4 regions of the Kitasatospora sp. NPDC094016 genome follow, and region 3 is predicted to be linked to each of the others. Evidence: riboswitches for the same ligand, from Rfam matches in the RefSeq annotation. Region 3 holds a riboswitch; each other region holds the start of a gene.
What was found. A riboswitch is a leader RNA that binds a small molecule or an ion and turns the genes downstream of it on or off. The one in region 3 is predicted to bind cyclic di-AMP.
Positions count from the first base shown of each region.

Region 1 (3,600 bases), on a different contig from region 3:
GTACGGAGCCCCCGTCACCGACGTGCTCGGCCCGCACCCGCTGCTCGCCGAGGCCGTGCACGTGCGCCTGTCCGAGGCCGGCCTGGCGCGTGCCGACCGGGCCCGGCTGTTCGCCATCGCGACCGCCGCGGACGGCGTCGTGCTGACCACCGTCGGCGGCGAGGAGGCCGCTGCCGCGGCCGGCATCACCGGTGTCCTGCTGGCGGCCCGGCTGGCCGTCCCGGTCGTACCCGCCGCGCTGGATGTGCCGGGCTCGGTCGCCGCGGCCGTCAACCACCTCAAGGAGACCGGCTCCCAGCGCCCGGCGCTGGCCCCGCTGGTGATCGGCCCGGAGGCCGACTCCGAACTGCTCGCCACGGCCGCCGAGGAGACCGGCTGCCCGTCCGCGGCGCCGCTGGGCGCCTACCCGACGGTCGGCCAGCTGATCGCCTCCACCTACCTGGCCGCGCTGCCCGCACCCTCCCCCGAGGCCCTGGCGCAGGCCGAGGCCGAGGCGGCGGAGGCCGCCGGGGGCGCCCACGCCGACCACTCCGGCCGCGGCGGTCACGCGGCTCACGCCGCCGCCGGGGAGTCGGCCGGCCAGTAGCGGTCACCGCACGTGCGAAGGGCCCGGGACGCAACCGTCCCGGGCCCTTCCCGCTTGTCCCGTAAGGGAATTAAAAGGCGAATAGGCGTGATGTCCGTTCTATCCGCATTTGTTCGCCATTGCTCGACGCGCCCCCCGATGGCCACAGTGCGGACAGGCCGCCCTCCCGGCGGGCGGCCCCCCGGGCGGTCCGACCCTCCGTCACCCGCATCCTGAAGCGCAGACAGTTGTGCGCATCCTTCGCCGGGTTGCCGGAGATCGGTCATTTTTGATCATGGCGAGCGAGAGGAACGATCGTTCTCACCAAACCGTGATGCGCGTCACAGGTGTTTGCAGTTTGAACTTAAGTCTGCTTAACGTGCTCCCCGTTCGTGGCCACACGAACCCAGTTCATCCGCGACGCCGAGTCCTGCCGTCGGATGTCCTGGCAGCGCGAAAACGCACCACGGCAGGAGCGGGGGACCCACAGGTAAGTCGCCCTGGACCGTTCCCCGGAACGATCCAGGGCTAGGGGTGAAGCCGCGCCCACAGCGCGGCCGGGCAACTCCAGCCCGAATCCGACAGCTCACCTCGCAGGCGTGGGAGAGGACCGCGTCTTCATGCTGCCCACCAACGGCACCCGTCTGTCCAGCCGTACCCGACGCGTCATCGCCGCCATCGGCGTCGCGGGCGTCGGCCTCACCATCCCCTGCCTCACCTCCGGCACCGCCTCCGCCGCCTCCGTCGCCACCTGGGACAAGGTCGCCCAGTGCGAGAGCACCGGCAACTGGAGCATCAACACCGGCAACGGCTTCTACGGCGGCCTGCAGTTCACCTCCAGCACCTGGGCCGCCTTCGGCGGCACCGCCTACGCCCCCCAGGCCAACCAGGCCACCAAGGACCAGCAGATCGCCGTCGCCGAGAAGGTCCTCGCCTCGCAGGGCCCCGGCGCCTGGCCGGTGTGCTCGGTCCAGGCCGGCCTGACCAAGGGCGGCGCCGCTGCCGCCGTCGACACCTCGGCCGGCTCGGCTGCCGGCTCGACCGCCACCAAGCCCGCCGCGAAGCCGGCCGCCCCGGCCGCCAAGCCCGCGCAGACCCAGGCCCCGGCCCCGAAGCCCGCCAAGCCGGCCGCACCGGCCCAGGACCAGGCGCAGAAGGGCCAGAACCAGGCCCAGAACAGCGCCCAGCCCCAGACCGACGACTACACCGTGGCCTCCGGCGACTGGCTGTCCTCGATCGCCGACAAGCACAACCTCCAGGGCGGCTGGCAGCGGCTGTACGAGCTCAACCGCGGCACCCTGACCGAGGGCCCGGACTCCATCTACCCGGGTCAGCGCCTCTCGTTCAAGGACGGCGGCCAGGCCCAGCAGTCCGGCTCGTCGGCCACGTCCGGCTCGGACTTCACCTGGTTCGACCGCTCGCAGAAGTCCGGCCAGACCTCCGACAGTGGCGCCGCGAACACCAAGCCGGCGGCCCAGCCCCAGGCTCAGCCCCAGGCTCAGCCCCAGGCCACCAAGCCGGCTTCCAAGCCGGCCGCCCAGGCACAGACCCCGGCGCCGGCCCCGGCCGCCACCGGCAGCATGGCCGCCGCGGTCTCCTTCGCCCAGTCGAAGGTCGGCCAGGCGTACGTCTACGGCGGTACCGGCAACGGCGGTTGGGACTGCTCCGGCCTGACCCAGGCCGCGCTGCGCGCCGCGGGCGTCTCCGTCCCGCGCGTCGCCGCCGACCAGGCCGCCGCCAGCACCCGCGTCTCGCTGGACAGCCTCCAGGCGGGCGACCTGCTGTTCTGGTCCAACAACGGCCAGAACTCCGGCGTCTACCACGTCGCGATCTACATCGGCGGCGGCCAGTACGTCGAGGCCGCCAACCCGAGCTCGGGCGTGCGCCTGCAGACCGTCGCCAACTGGGCGCCGGACTTCGCCGGCCGGGTCTGAGCACGACAGCCGGGTGCAGGAGCCGCCCCACGGACCACGAGGGCTGACCCGGCACCCGGACAGCACGCAACGGGCCCCGGAGAGCAGTTGCTCTCCGGGGCCCGTCCGTTGACCGTCCTCAGCGCGCGCAGGCCCCCGTGGACCCGCGCATGACCAGCTCCGGCTGGAACATGAACTCCCCGCGCTGGGCCGCGTTTGCGCCGACCTCCTCCAGCAGCGCGTCCACCGCCGCGGTCGCCATCGCCTCGACCGGCTGGCGGATCGTGGTCAGCGGCGGCTCGGTGAAGGCGATCAGCGGCGAGTCGTCGAAGCCGACCACCGAGACGTCGTGCGGCACCGACAGCCCCCGCTGCCGCACCGCCCGGATCGCCCCGAGCGCCATCATGTCGCTGCCGCAGACGATCGCCGTGCAGCCCTTGTCCAGCAGCGCGCCGGCCGCCGCGTGCCCGCCCTCCACGCTGAACAGCGTGTGGTGGACGAGTTCCTCGGCCTCCTCCTGGCTCCGCCCGAGCACCTCGCGCATCGCCGCCGTGAAGCCCTCGATCTTGCGCAGCACCGGCACGTACCGCCGCTGCCCGACGGCCAGCCCGATCCGCTCGTGCCCGAGTTCGGCCAGGTGCTGGACGGCCATCCACATCGCGGCCCGGTCGTCCGGCGAGATGAACGGCGCGTCGATCCGCTCGCTGTAGCCGTTGATCAGCACGAACGGCACCCCTCGGCCGGTCAGCCGGGCGTAGCGGTCGTGGTCTGCGGTGGAGTCGGCGTGCAGCCCGGAGACGAAGACGATGCCCGCCACGCCCCGGTCGACCAGCATCTCGACCAGTTCGTCCTCGGTGGACCCGCCCGGCGTCTGGGTGCACAGCACCGGGGTGTACCCGTGCCGGCTGAGCACCTGCTCGATCACCTGGGCCAGTGCGGGGAAGATCGGGTTGCTCAGCTCCGGCGTGATCAGCCCGATCAGGCCGGCGCTGCGCTGACGCAGTCGGGTCGGCCGCTCGTAGCCGAGCACGTCGAGCGCCGCCAGCACGGTCTGCCGGGTGGCGGCGGAGACGTTCGCCTTGCCGTTGAGTACGCGGGAGACGGTGGCTTCGCTGACCCCCG
Region 1 covers NZ_JBEOUK010000001.1:434,183-437,782, reverse strand. The annotation lists gene ABT015_RS01850 (hypothetical protein) at 1-586, shown strand, start outside; cyclic di-AMP (ydaO/yuaA leader) riboswitch at 1,008-1,178, shown strand; gene ABT015_RS01845 (transglycosylase family protein) at 1,165-2,499, shown strand; gene ABT015_RS01840 (LacI family DNA-binding transcriptional regulator) at 2,618-3,600, opposite strand, start outside.
Region 1: linked by a shared signal. The riboswitch ahead of ABT015_RS01845 (transglycosylase family protein) and the one ahead of ABT015_RS13380 (M23 family metallopeptidase) in region 3 are both predicted to bind cyclic di-AMP.

Region 2 (3,600 bases), on a different contig from region 3:
CCGCACCGGCGCCCACGATTTCTGCGGAGGATCGTAGGCAGGTCCTGACCCTCCGCAACAGGGATTACCCCTCAGGTGACCAGGGTCACGCCCGCCACCCGGCCAAGAGCTGTCCAAGAGCTGTCCACGGACCGTCCACGGGGCGTCCACGGAGCGTTGGCGGGCCGTCCGCCGGGTGTTGACGATCCGGCCCCGCCGGTCGCGGTCGCCGGAGGCGGTGCGGCCGCGACCCACCGGATACGGTCGACGCATGCCAGTGCAGCCCGACCCCGCCGCCCCGCAGCTCTTCACCTGGGAGTTCGCCACCGACCCGTACCCCGCCTACGCCTGGTTGCGCGAGCACGCCCCGGTGCACCGCACGACGCTGCCGAGCGGGGTGGAGGCCTGGCTGGTGACCCGCTACGCGGACGCGCGGCAGGCGCTGGCGGACGGCCGGCTGTCGAAGAACCCGGCGCACCACAGCGAGCAGGCGCACCGCACCGGGCGGGTGGGAATTCCGGGGGAGCGCCAGGCGGACTTGATGACGCATCTGCTGAACATCGACCCGCCGGACCACACCCGGCTGCGCCGGCTGGTGTCGAAGGCGTTCACGCCGCGCCGGGTGGCGGAGTTCGAGCCGCGGGTGCAGCAGCTCACGGACCGGCTGATCGACGGCTTCGCGCAGCGCGGTTCGGCGGACCTGATCCACGAGTTCGCGTTCCCGCTCCCCATCTACGCGATCTGCGACATGCTGGGCGTGCCGGCCGAGGACCAGGACGACTTCCGGGACTGGGCCGGGATGATGATCCGGCACGGCGGCGGCCAACGCGGCGGCGTGGGGCGGGCGGTGAAGCGGATGCGGGCGTACCTGCTGGAGCTGATCCACCGCAAGCGGGCGGATCCGGGTGACGACCTGATCTCGGGCCTGATCCGGGCGAGCGACCACGGCGAGCACCTGAACGAGAACGAGGCCGCCGCGATGGCGTTCATCCTTCTGTTCGCGGGGTTCGAGACGACCGTCAACCTGATCGGCAACGGCACGTACGCGCTGCTGCGCAACCCGGAGCAGCGCAGGCTGCTGCAGGAGTCGGTGGTGCGCGGCGAGACGGCGCTGCTGGAGACCGGGATCGAGGAACTCCTGCGCTACGACGGTCCGGTGGAGATGGCGACGTGGCGTTTCGCGACGCGGCCGCTGTCGATCGGCGGGGTGGACATCCCGGTGGGCGATCCGGTGCTGGTGGTGCTGGCCGCGGCGGATCGCGATCCGGCCAGGTTCTCGGACGAGAACACCCTGGACCTGGCCCGCACGGACAATCCGCACCTGGGTTTCGGCCACGGGATCCACTACTGCATCGGGGCCCCGCTGGCCCGCCTGGAGGGACGGAGCGCACTGGCCACGCTGCTTTCCCGGCTGCCGGACCTGCGGCTCGCGGAAAACCCGGAGAACCTGCGCTGGCGAGGTGGCCTGATCATGCGTGGCCTGCGGGAACTCCCGGTCGAATTCACTCCGGAGACCCGCTCTCCGCACGCGCCTCCGGTCACGCCGACCGACGCTTCGACACGCTGACTGCACGTCTCCGGCGGCTCATGGGACCGGGTCTGAACCCGTATCAATCCGGACATACCGCCGCCGTTGGTAGGCGATTGACCACGCGCCGTAATTTGTGTGTGATATCGGCGATATGAGCTTGTTATTGGTCTGATGATCTGTCTACTCTCCCTGGAGTTCGCAGCTGCGGACCTCGTGCGCGGAACGCCGAATCCTGCCCGCCGCGCCACGGGAAACCGACCAGACCCTGGGCAGGGGCGGGGGAACCAGGTTTGTTGCCGTTCCCCAACGGCTTGGGGTGAAGCCGCCCGAGCGGAATCGTTTCCGCTTTCGGCGGCCGGGCCACCTCCCGGTCCGAACCCGACAGCTCACCTCGCAGGCGTGCGGAGAGGGACCTCTTCATGCTGTTCGTTGGAACTGGCCGTCACCGTCGTCGCACCCAGGCCGAGAAGGCCATCGCCGTCGCCGGTGTGGCCGGCGTCGGACTCGCGATGCCGCTCCTCACCGCCACCGGCGCCTCCGCCGCCCCGGCCTCCACCTGGGACGCCGTCGCCCAGTGCGAGAGCGGCGGCAACTGGAGCATCAACACCGGCAACGGCTTCTCCGGCGGCCTGCAGTTCACGCCCAGCACCTGGAAGGCGTACGGCGGCACCTCCTACGCCCCGCAGGCCAACCAGGCCAGCAAGGCGCAGCAGATCTCGGTCGCCGAGAAGGTGCTGGCCTCGCAGGGCCCGGGCGCCTGGCCCGTCTGCTCCCAGAAGGCCGGCCTGACCAAGGGCGGCGCCCCGGCCTCCGTGGACACCTCCACGGACGCCAAGCCCGCCAAGCAGCCCGCCGCCAAGCAGACCCAGCAGACGCAGGCCCCGAAGCCCGCCCAGCAGCCGGTCAAGCAGGCCGCCCCGAAGCCGGCCGCCCAGCAGCCCGTCCAGCAGGCCCCGCAGCAGACGCAGCCGCAGACCCAGGGCTTCTCCGGCAAGGCCGGCTGGGACGCCGACGCGAAGGTGTACTGGTACCAGAACAACGGCGCCTGGTACTGGACCAGCCACCAGAGCGTCTACCAGCAGTACGCGGGCCAGCCCGCCGCCCAGCCGCAGTCCGCGCCCCGCGCCGCGCAGCCCGCGCAGTCCGCCCCGGTCGCGCAGTCCGCCGCCGCGCAGGGCGGTCACGACTACACCGTCCGGGCCGGCGACACGCTGTCGACGATCGCCGCCGCCCAGGGCGTGTCCGGCGGCTGGCAGTCGGTGTACGACGGCAACCGCGGCACCGTCGGCGGCAACCCCAACCTGATCATGCCCGGCCAGGTGCTGCACCTCGGCTGAGCGGCCCGGGCCCCGAACGGCCCGCGCCCTGCGGGCGAAGGGGGACGAGTGCCGTCCCCCTTCGCCCGCATTCCCCCGTATTCGCCCGCTTCGATCGGGCAAGCAGGTGAACTACTGGCGGGTAGCCGGGCCACACGCTGAGACGGGACCGAGGCCAGCGCGGCCCCGGGGGCCGGGGCGGTTAGGCTCTGGTCGTAACGACTCCGCAATCGTCCCGCCGGCAGCACCCAACGTCAGCCGGACCCTGCTTCCGCAAGGAGATGCCTCGTGCCGTCCATCGATGTCGTCGTAGCCCGTGAGATTCTCGACTCGCGTGGCAACCCCACGGTCGAGGTCGAGGTCGGCCTCGACGACGGCAGCACCGGCCGTGCCGCTGTCCCGTCGGGTGCCTCCACCGGCGCCTTCGAGGCGCTGGAGCTGCGCGACGGTGACAAGAACCGCTACTTCGGCAAGGGCGTGGAGAAGGCCGTCCTGGCCGTCATCGAGCAGATCGGCCCGGAGCTGGTCGGCTACGACGCCACCGAGCAGCGCCTGATCGACCAGGCCATGCTCGACCTGGACGCCACCCCGGACAAGTCCTCGCTCGGCGCCAACGCGATCCTGGGCGTCTCGCTGGCCGTGGCGCACGCCGCCTCCGAGGCCAGCGACCTGCCGCTGTTCCGCTACCTGGGCGGCCCGAACGCGCACGTGCTGCCCGTTCCGATGATGAACATCCTCAACGGCGGTTCGCACGCGGACTCCAACGTCGACATC
Region 2 covers NZ_JBEOUK010000005.1:271,666-275,265, forward strand. The annotation lists gene ABT015_RS07830 (cytochrome P450 family protein) at 251-1,546, shown strand; cyclic di-AMP (ydaO/yuaA leader) riboswitch at 1,757-1,924, shown strand; gene ABT015_RS07835 (transglycosylase family protein) at 1,930-2,847, shown strand; gene eno (phosphopyruvate hydratase) at 3,115-3,600, shown strand, end outside.
Region 2: linked by a shared signal. The riboswitch ahead of ABT015_RS07835 (transglycosylase family protein) and the one ahead of ABT015_RS13380 (M23 family metallopeptidase) in region 3 are both predicted to bind cyclic di-AMP.

Region 3 (3,600 bases):
TCTCCGTCCACGGCTCCCGACTGCGCCTGCGAGCCCCGCTGGGCGACCCGCTCGCCTCCGCCGCCGCCCGCGCCACCGACGGACTCGCCGTCGTCCTGGACGTCACCGACATCTCCCCCGTCGCCGTCCGCGACCGGATCCGCGCCCGCCTCACCCTGGCCGGCCGACTGCACCTGGCCCACCTCGCCGACGACGGCCTCAGCGTCCACCTGCGCGTGGACGTCGCCCACGCCGTCCTCTCCACCCCGTACGGCACCGGCGCGCTCACCGCCGACGACCTCGCCCTCGCCACGCCCGACCCGCTGGCCCGCTACGAGGCCGCCATGCTCACCCACCTCGCCGACGACCACGCCGACGCCCTCGCCCTCCTCACCCGGCTGCTCGACCCGGACCTGCTCGCCCAGCACCCGGAGGTCCGCCCGCTCGCCCTGGACCGCCACGGCCTGGTCCTGCGCCTGGACCACCCGCACGGCCACCGCGACGTCCGCCTGGTCTTCCCCGAACCGGCCGCCGACACCGAGGACTTCGGGCAGCGGATGCACGAGCTGCTGACCGCCGCCCAGCACGGGCTGCCCGCCCACCGACTCTGAACCGGCCCACCGAAGCCGTCAACTCGCCCCGGGCGCGCCCGAGAAGGCCCGGAAACGACAGCGGCCGGCCCGGCTCGCGAGAGAAGTCTCGCGAGCCGGGCCGGCCTGGGCGTGTCCCGCGCCCATGTCCACTGCTGCGGCGATCACCCGGTCGAGCGGTCACCCGACATGACCATCCCGGGCGGTCGATTCGCCCCGTAGCAGCGGTGGTTCCTCATCCGGCACATCCGACACATCCGGTACACCCGGCGCGTCCGACACATCCGGCACATCCGGCACGGGTCAGAGCGCGACGCCGTGGGCCCGCAGGTAGGCGACCGGGTTGATGTCCGAGCCGTACTCCGAGCCGTTGCGGATCTCGAAGTGCAGGTGCGGGCCGGTCACGTTGCCGGTCGCGCCGGAGAGGCCGATCTGCTGTCCGGCCTTGACGGCCTGACCGATCTTCACGCCGATCGAGGACAGGTGCGCGTACTCGGCGTAGTGGCCGTCGGCGAGCTTGATCTCGACCTCGTTGCCGTAGGCGCCGCCGTTGCCGGCCTTCACCACGACGCCGTTGCCGACGGCGCGCAGCGGGGTGCCGGTGGAGGCGACGAAGTCCTGGCCGGTGTGGTGGCCGGAGGCCCACATCGAGCCGGCCACGCCGTACGCGGTGCCCAGCTTCGGGTTGGCCAGCGGGGCGACGAAGGCCGAGGCGGCGGCGACCGGCACGGCGGTGACCGCGGTGGTCGGCGCGGCGGTCTGCAGCTGGGTCTGGAGCTGGGCGGACGGCTTGGCCGTCTCGGTCCGGACCTCCAGCTGGGCCTGCGGCTTGGCGGCGGTGGTGGCCGGCGCGGCGTCCTGGGCGGACGGCTGGGCGGGCTTCGCCGGGGCAGCGGGCTTGGCCGGGGCGGCCTGGCCGGCGATCACGAGCTGCTGACCGGGGAAGATCAGGTCCGGGTTGCCGCCGACGACCTCGCGGTTGTGGTCGTACAGCGCCTGCCAGCCGCCGTCGACGTGCTGGGCGTCGGCGATCCGGGACAGGGTGTCGCCGCTGACGACGCGGTAGCTCTCCTGCGACGGGGCCTGGGCCTGGTCGGCGGAGGCGGCGGCCGGGGCGGCGGTGACCGCGGCGGCCGGCGCGGGGTGGGCCTGGGCGCTCATCGCGGTGACGAGCGGCAGGGCGAAGGAGACACCGGTGACGGCGGTGGCGATCCCGATGCGGGCGGCGCGGGGCAGGGCGATACGACGAGCCTGTGCAGGCATGGAATTTTCCTCTCCGACGCCTGCGAGGTGAGCTGTCGGGTTCGGGCTGGAGTTGCCCGGCCGCACATGCGGCTTCACCCCTAGCCGGCCCTGGATCCGGGTACGCGAAAGCGTGCCGATTCCGGTCCGGCGACTTACCTGTGGGTCCCCCGCTCCTGCCGTACAGAGTTCGGTGCGAGCCACCGGGCAGCGGCAGGATTCGGCGTTCCACCCGGTGGATCCGTCCGGACTGGCCGGGCGGTCGCTGAACTAAAACCCATCCGTTCGGGTGAAGCAATGTCGATCACTTGAACCGGCAACGACCCCCCGAGCTGCGGTGACCCTCCGAATGATCGACTGCACCGTACGTGCACAATCCATTTACCCGGCGCCACTGATCCACGACGCTGCGCCGACTCCGCCACCGCTGCGCACCCGCCCGCTCACGCACCGCGCACCCACCGACACACCCCCCGGTGACCCTTGTCACGTACGCCCCACGGGCGCAGGATCGGCCCGTGGCCACCTCCGAAGCAGGAACACTGCGCCTGGGCACCTCACGGGGACGCTGGGTCCTCCTCGCGACAGTGCTCGGCTCCAGCATGGCGCTGCTCGACGGCACCGTGGTGAACGTCGCGCTGCCCCGCATCGGCGCCGATCTCGGCGCCTCCCTCGCGTCCCTGCAGTGGACGCTCAACGCCTACCTGCTCACCCTGGCCGGGCTGATCCTGCTCGGCGGCGCGCTCGGCGACCGGTACGGTCGGCGCCGGGTCTTCCTGATCGGCGTGCTCTGGTTCGCCGCCGCCTCCGCGGCCTGCGCCGCCGCCCCCACCATCCACGTGCTGATCGCCGCCCGCGCCGTCCAGGGCATCGGCGGGGCGCTGCTCACCCCCGGTTCGCTCGCCATCCTGCAGGCCGTCTTCCACCCGGACGACCGCTCGGCGGCGGTCGGCCTGTGGTCGGGCCTCGGCGGGGTGTCGGCCGCGGTCGGCCCCTTCCTCGGCGGCTGGCTGGTGGACGGCCCCGGCTGGCGGTGGATCTTCCTGCTGAACCTGCCGCTCGCGGCCGCCGTGATCGCGGTCACCTCCCGCTTCGTCCCCGAGAGCCGGAACGAGAGCGCCGTCGGCCGCTTCGACGTCCCCGGCGCGCTGCTCGCCGCGCTCGCCCTCGGCGCGATCACCTACGCGCTGACCGCCGCCGGGGAGGGCCTGTCCCCCGCGGTCTGGCTCACCGGCGCGGCCGGCCTGCTGCTCGGCGCGGCCTTCATCGCGGTCGAGCGCCGCACCGCCGAGCCGATGCTGCCGCTCGGCCTCTTCTCCTCCCGGCTGTTCACCGCCGTCAACCTGGTCACCCTCTGCGTCTACGCGGCGTTCAGCGGGGTGTTCTTCCTGCTGGTCGTGCAGTTGCAGATCGTCTCCGGCTTCTCCCCGCTGGTCTCCGGCCTCGCCCTGGTCCCGATCACCGTGCTGATGCTGACCCTGTCGGCGCGCGCCGGGCGGCTCGGCAAGCGGATCGGCCCCCGGATCCCGCTCACCGTCGGTCCGCTGCTGTGCGCCGCCGGGGTGCTGCTGATGCTGCGCACCGGCCCCGGCTCCTCCTACTGGGCGGACGTGCTGCCCGCCGTCACGGTCATGGGCAGTGGGATGACCCTGCTGGTCGCGCCGCTGACGGCGACGGTGCTGGCCGCCGTCGAGGTCCGGCACGCGGGCATCGCCAGCGGCGTCAACAACGCCGCCGCCCGCGCGGCCGGGCTGCTCGCGGTCGCCGCGCTGCCCGCGCTCGCCGGGCT
Region 3 covers NZ_JBEOUK010000011.1:36,263-39,862, reverse strand. The annotation lists gene ABT015_RS13385 (DUF2470 domain-containing protein) at 1-590, shown strand, start outside; gene ABT015_RS13380 (M23 family metallopeptidase) at 873-1,832, opposite strand; cyclic di-AMP (ydaO/yuaA leader) riboswitch at 1,835-2,017, opposite strand; gene ABT015_RS13375 (MFS transporter) at 2,330-3,600, shown strand, end outside.

Region 4 (3,600 bases), on a different contig from region 3:
CCCCAGCCGAGCAAGAGCGACGTCAAGGCGCAGATCGACCAGCTCCAGCAGGACCAGGAGCAGGCGGCGGAGAAGTACAACGGCGCCAAGGAGCGGGCCGACCAGCTCCGCAAGCAGTCCGACCAGCTGCAGGACAAGGTGGCCCGCAGCCAGGACGAGATGACCCAGCTGCAGACCGGCCTGGCCGGCGTGGCGGGCGAGCAGTACCGCACCGGCGGCATCGACCCGTCCGTCCAGCTGATGCTCTCCTCCGACCCGTCCGGCTACCTGGAGAAGGCGTCCAGCGCCCAGCAGGCCAGCGCCAGCGAGTCCGAGGCGCTCAAGGGCCTGCTGGACCAGCAGCGCCGGCTGGACCAGGAGAAGTCCGAGGCCGCCGCCGTCCTGGCCTCGCTCGACTCCACCACCAAGGACCTGAACCAGGCCAAGACGGACGTCAACCAGAAGCTCAAGGCCGCGCAGGACCTGCTGAACTCGCTCAGCGCCTCCGACCGCGCCGCGCTGCGGGCCCAGCAGCAGCAGGACGACCGCGCCTCGCGCGGCAGCGACCGCGCCGACCTCGGCAGCCTCCCGCAGGCCGGCGGCTACGCGGGCGTGGCCGTCGCCAAGGCGATGAGCAAGCAGGGCTCGCCGTACGTGTGGGGCGCCACCGGCTCGACCACCTTCGACTGCTCGGGCCTGATGGTCTGGGCGTACGGCCAGGCCGGTGTCTCGCTGCCGCGCACCTCGCAGGAGCAGGGCAACGTCGGCACCAAGGTCTCGCTGGACCAGGCCCAGCCGGGCGACCTCGTCATCTACGGCCCCGACCGGCACCACGTCGGGATGTACATCGGCAACGGCATGGTGGTGCACGCGCCGCACACCGGTGACGTGGTGAAGGTGATGAAGGTCGACGCGATGCAGATCAACACGATCCGCCGGGTCTGACGTCCTGACACGCCCGAAGGGCCCGTCCGGGCCTGTGATCCACGCCACCCTCCGACCGGGGGTGGCGTTCGGGTTTTGTCCGCAGCACGAGTCCCTGGTGAAGAGTGATCAGCTTTGCGTGCGGCGGTGATCACTATGTGTCATATTCACAAAAGAACTTTGGTCTTCTTCCGTCTTTTTTCTGACAAGGATTTGAACGGATCACGGTTCAGTTACTAGGGTCGTGCCCCGAACCACCGCACTCCCGATCGCCCAGCCAGGGTGACGGCGGTGGTTTCCGTCGAGTTCGTGACGCAGCGGGGCGGGCCCAGTGCCTGCCCGACGGGGAGCCCAGCAGTCGGGGGTGCTGTCGAACGGAGCCGGGGAACCACGTTCCTCCGGGGTGAATCGGCGCCAGGTCGGCCGGTGGAACGGCCGTGAGGCGTCGTAGGGCACGCTTCCGGCCCGAACCCGTCAGCTCACCCGGTAGACGGCGTAGGAAGAAGGAGTCCGCCTTCGTGGCGTCCCATCGTCGTCCCAAGCCCGCCAGTCGCACCCGGGTCTCGATCCTGACCGGCTTCGCCGCGGCGGCCGTCGCGCTGTCCGCGCAGTCCGGCGCCCACGCCGACCCGCAGCCGACCAAGGACCAGGTCAAGGAGCAGGTCGACCAGCTCAACGACCAGGCCGAGGTCGCGACCGAGAAGCTCAACGCCGCCCAGGAGAAGCAGCAGCAGCTGCAGAAGCAGGTCACCGACCTCCAGGACCAGGTGGCGCGGCAGCAGGGGCAGGTGACCGACCTCCAGGGCGGCCTGGCCGAGATCGCCGGCGAGCAGTACCGCAACGGCGGAATATCCCAGACCGTCCAGCTGATGTTCTCCGCCAGCCCGGACACCTTCCTGAGCCAGGCCGACACGCTGAACCAGGCCGGCGGCACCCAGAAGGGCCAGCTCAAGCAGCTCCAGGACGAGCAGCGCAAGCTCGACCAGGTGCGCTCCGAGGCCCAGGACAAGCTCGCCGAGATGGAGACCACCACCCAGCAGCTGAAGAGCGCCAAGGACGACGTCCAGGGCAAGCTCAAGGCCGCGCAGGACCTCTTCAACACCCTGTCCGAGCAGGAGCGCCAGGCGATCCGCGCGGCCGAGGAGAAGGCCGCCGCCGAGGCCAAGACGAAGGCCGACGCCGCCGCGAAGGCCGCCCAGCAGCAGGCGGCGGCCCAGCAGGCCGCCGACCGCTCCTCCCGCGACAACAGCCGCACCGACCTGAGCGCGTCGCAGGCCCCCGCCGCGCCGGTCACCAAGCCGAGCGCCGGCAGCTCGCGCGGCGCCGCGGCGCTGTCCATCGCCGCCTCCAAGATCGGCAGCCCGTACGTCTACGGCGCCTCCGGCCCCGGCTCCTTCGACTGCTCGGGCCTGATGGTCTGGGCGTTCAACCAGGTCGACGTCTCGCTGCCGCGCACCTCGCAGGAGCAGGCCCACGCCGGCACCCGGATCGGCAGCGACCTCTCCCAGGCCCAGCCCGGCGACCTGCTGATCTTCTACGGGGACGCCCACCACGTCGGCATCTACGCGGGCAACGGCCAGGTGCTGCACGCGCCGAAGCCGGGCGCGTCGGTCCGCTACGAGGCCGTCAGCAACATGCCGCTGACCTCCGTCGTGCGGGTCTGATCCCCGCGCAGGCCTTCCCAGGCCCGGCCTTCCACCACGGAAGGCCGGGCCTGCGGCTTTTCCGGTTCCTCGGACGAATGTCCGATTGCGGGTCAAATATTCGGGTTGGCAGGGGTTTGGACTCGGTTGCCCGGACTCGCTAACGTCTGCCACCGGACTCCGCTTCCAGGGCCGCCCGCGTCGGGGCGGCGGCGGGGCCCCACCGCCGGATCGGAGCAGCTGCCGCCATGCCCGTGCACCGTCGTTCCCAACTGCTCGCCCGTGCGCTGGTGCTGACCGCGGCCGCCACCACCGCCCTGGGCGTGACGACGGGCGGCAGCGCCCAGGCCGCCCCCGCCGTGCCGGACACGCCCACCCGCAAGGACGTCAAGGCGCAGGTGGAGCAGCTCTACGGCGAGGCCGAGCAGGCGTCCGAGAAGTACAACGCCGCCCAGGAGACGCAGCAGCGGCTCCAGGGCGAGACGACCGTCCTCCAGGGCGAGATCGCCGTCGCCCAGGACCAGCTCAACCAGTTGCGCGGCGACCTCGCCACCGTGGCCGGCGCCGAGTACCGCGGCGGCGGCATGGCCCAGACCGCCCAGCTGATGCTCTCCACCGACCCGGAGGGCTACCTGTCCCGGGCCCGCACCCTCGGCCAGGCCGCCGAGCGGCAGCAGGAGACTCTGCACGAACTGGCCACCCGCGAGCGCCGGCTCGACCAGCGCCGCACCGAGACCGCCGGCAAGCTCGCCGAACTCGACCAGGCCCGCCGCTCGCTCGCCGACAGCAAGCAGCAGATCCAGCAGCGGCTCACCAAGGCCCAGCGGCTGCTCAACAGCCTGGGCGTCGCCGAGCGGGCCCGGATGGCCGCCCAGGACGCCCGGGAGGCCGAACAGCGGGCCACCCGGGGCACCGACCGGCTGGACCTCGGCACGGCCCCGCCCGCCTCCGAGCGCGGGGCGGCCGCGCTGGCCGCCGCGGTGCGGATGATCGGCTCGCCCTACCTCTACGGATCCACCGGGCCCCGAGCCTTCGACTGCTCCGGTCTGATGTA
Region 4 covers NZ_JBEOUK010000060.1:38,240-41,839, forward strand. The annotation lists gene ABT015_RS34670 (C40 family peptidase) at 1-924, shown strand, start outside; cyclic di-AMP (ydaO/yuaA leader) riboswitch at 1,262-1,411, shown strand; gene ABT015_RS34675 (C40 family peptidase) at 1,422-2,567, shown strand; gene ABT015_RS34680 (C40 family peptidase) at 2,795-3,600, shown strand, end outside.
Region 4: linked by a shared signal. The riboswitch ahead of ABT015_RS34675 (C40 family peptidase) and the one ahead of ABT015_RS13380 (M23 family metallopeptidase) in region 3 are both predicted to bind cyclic di-AMP.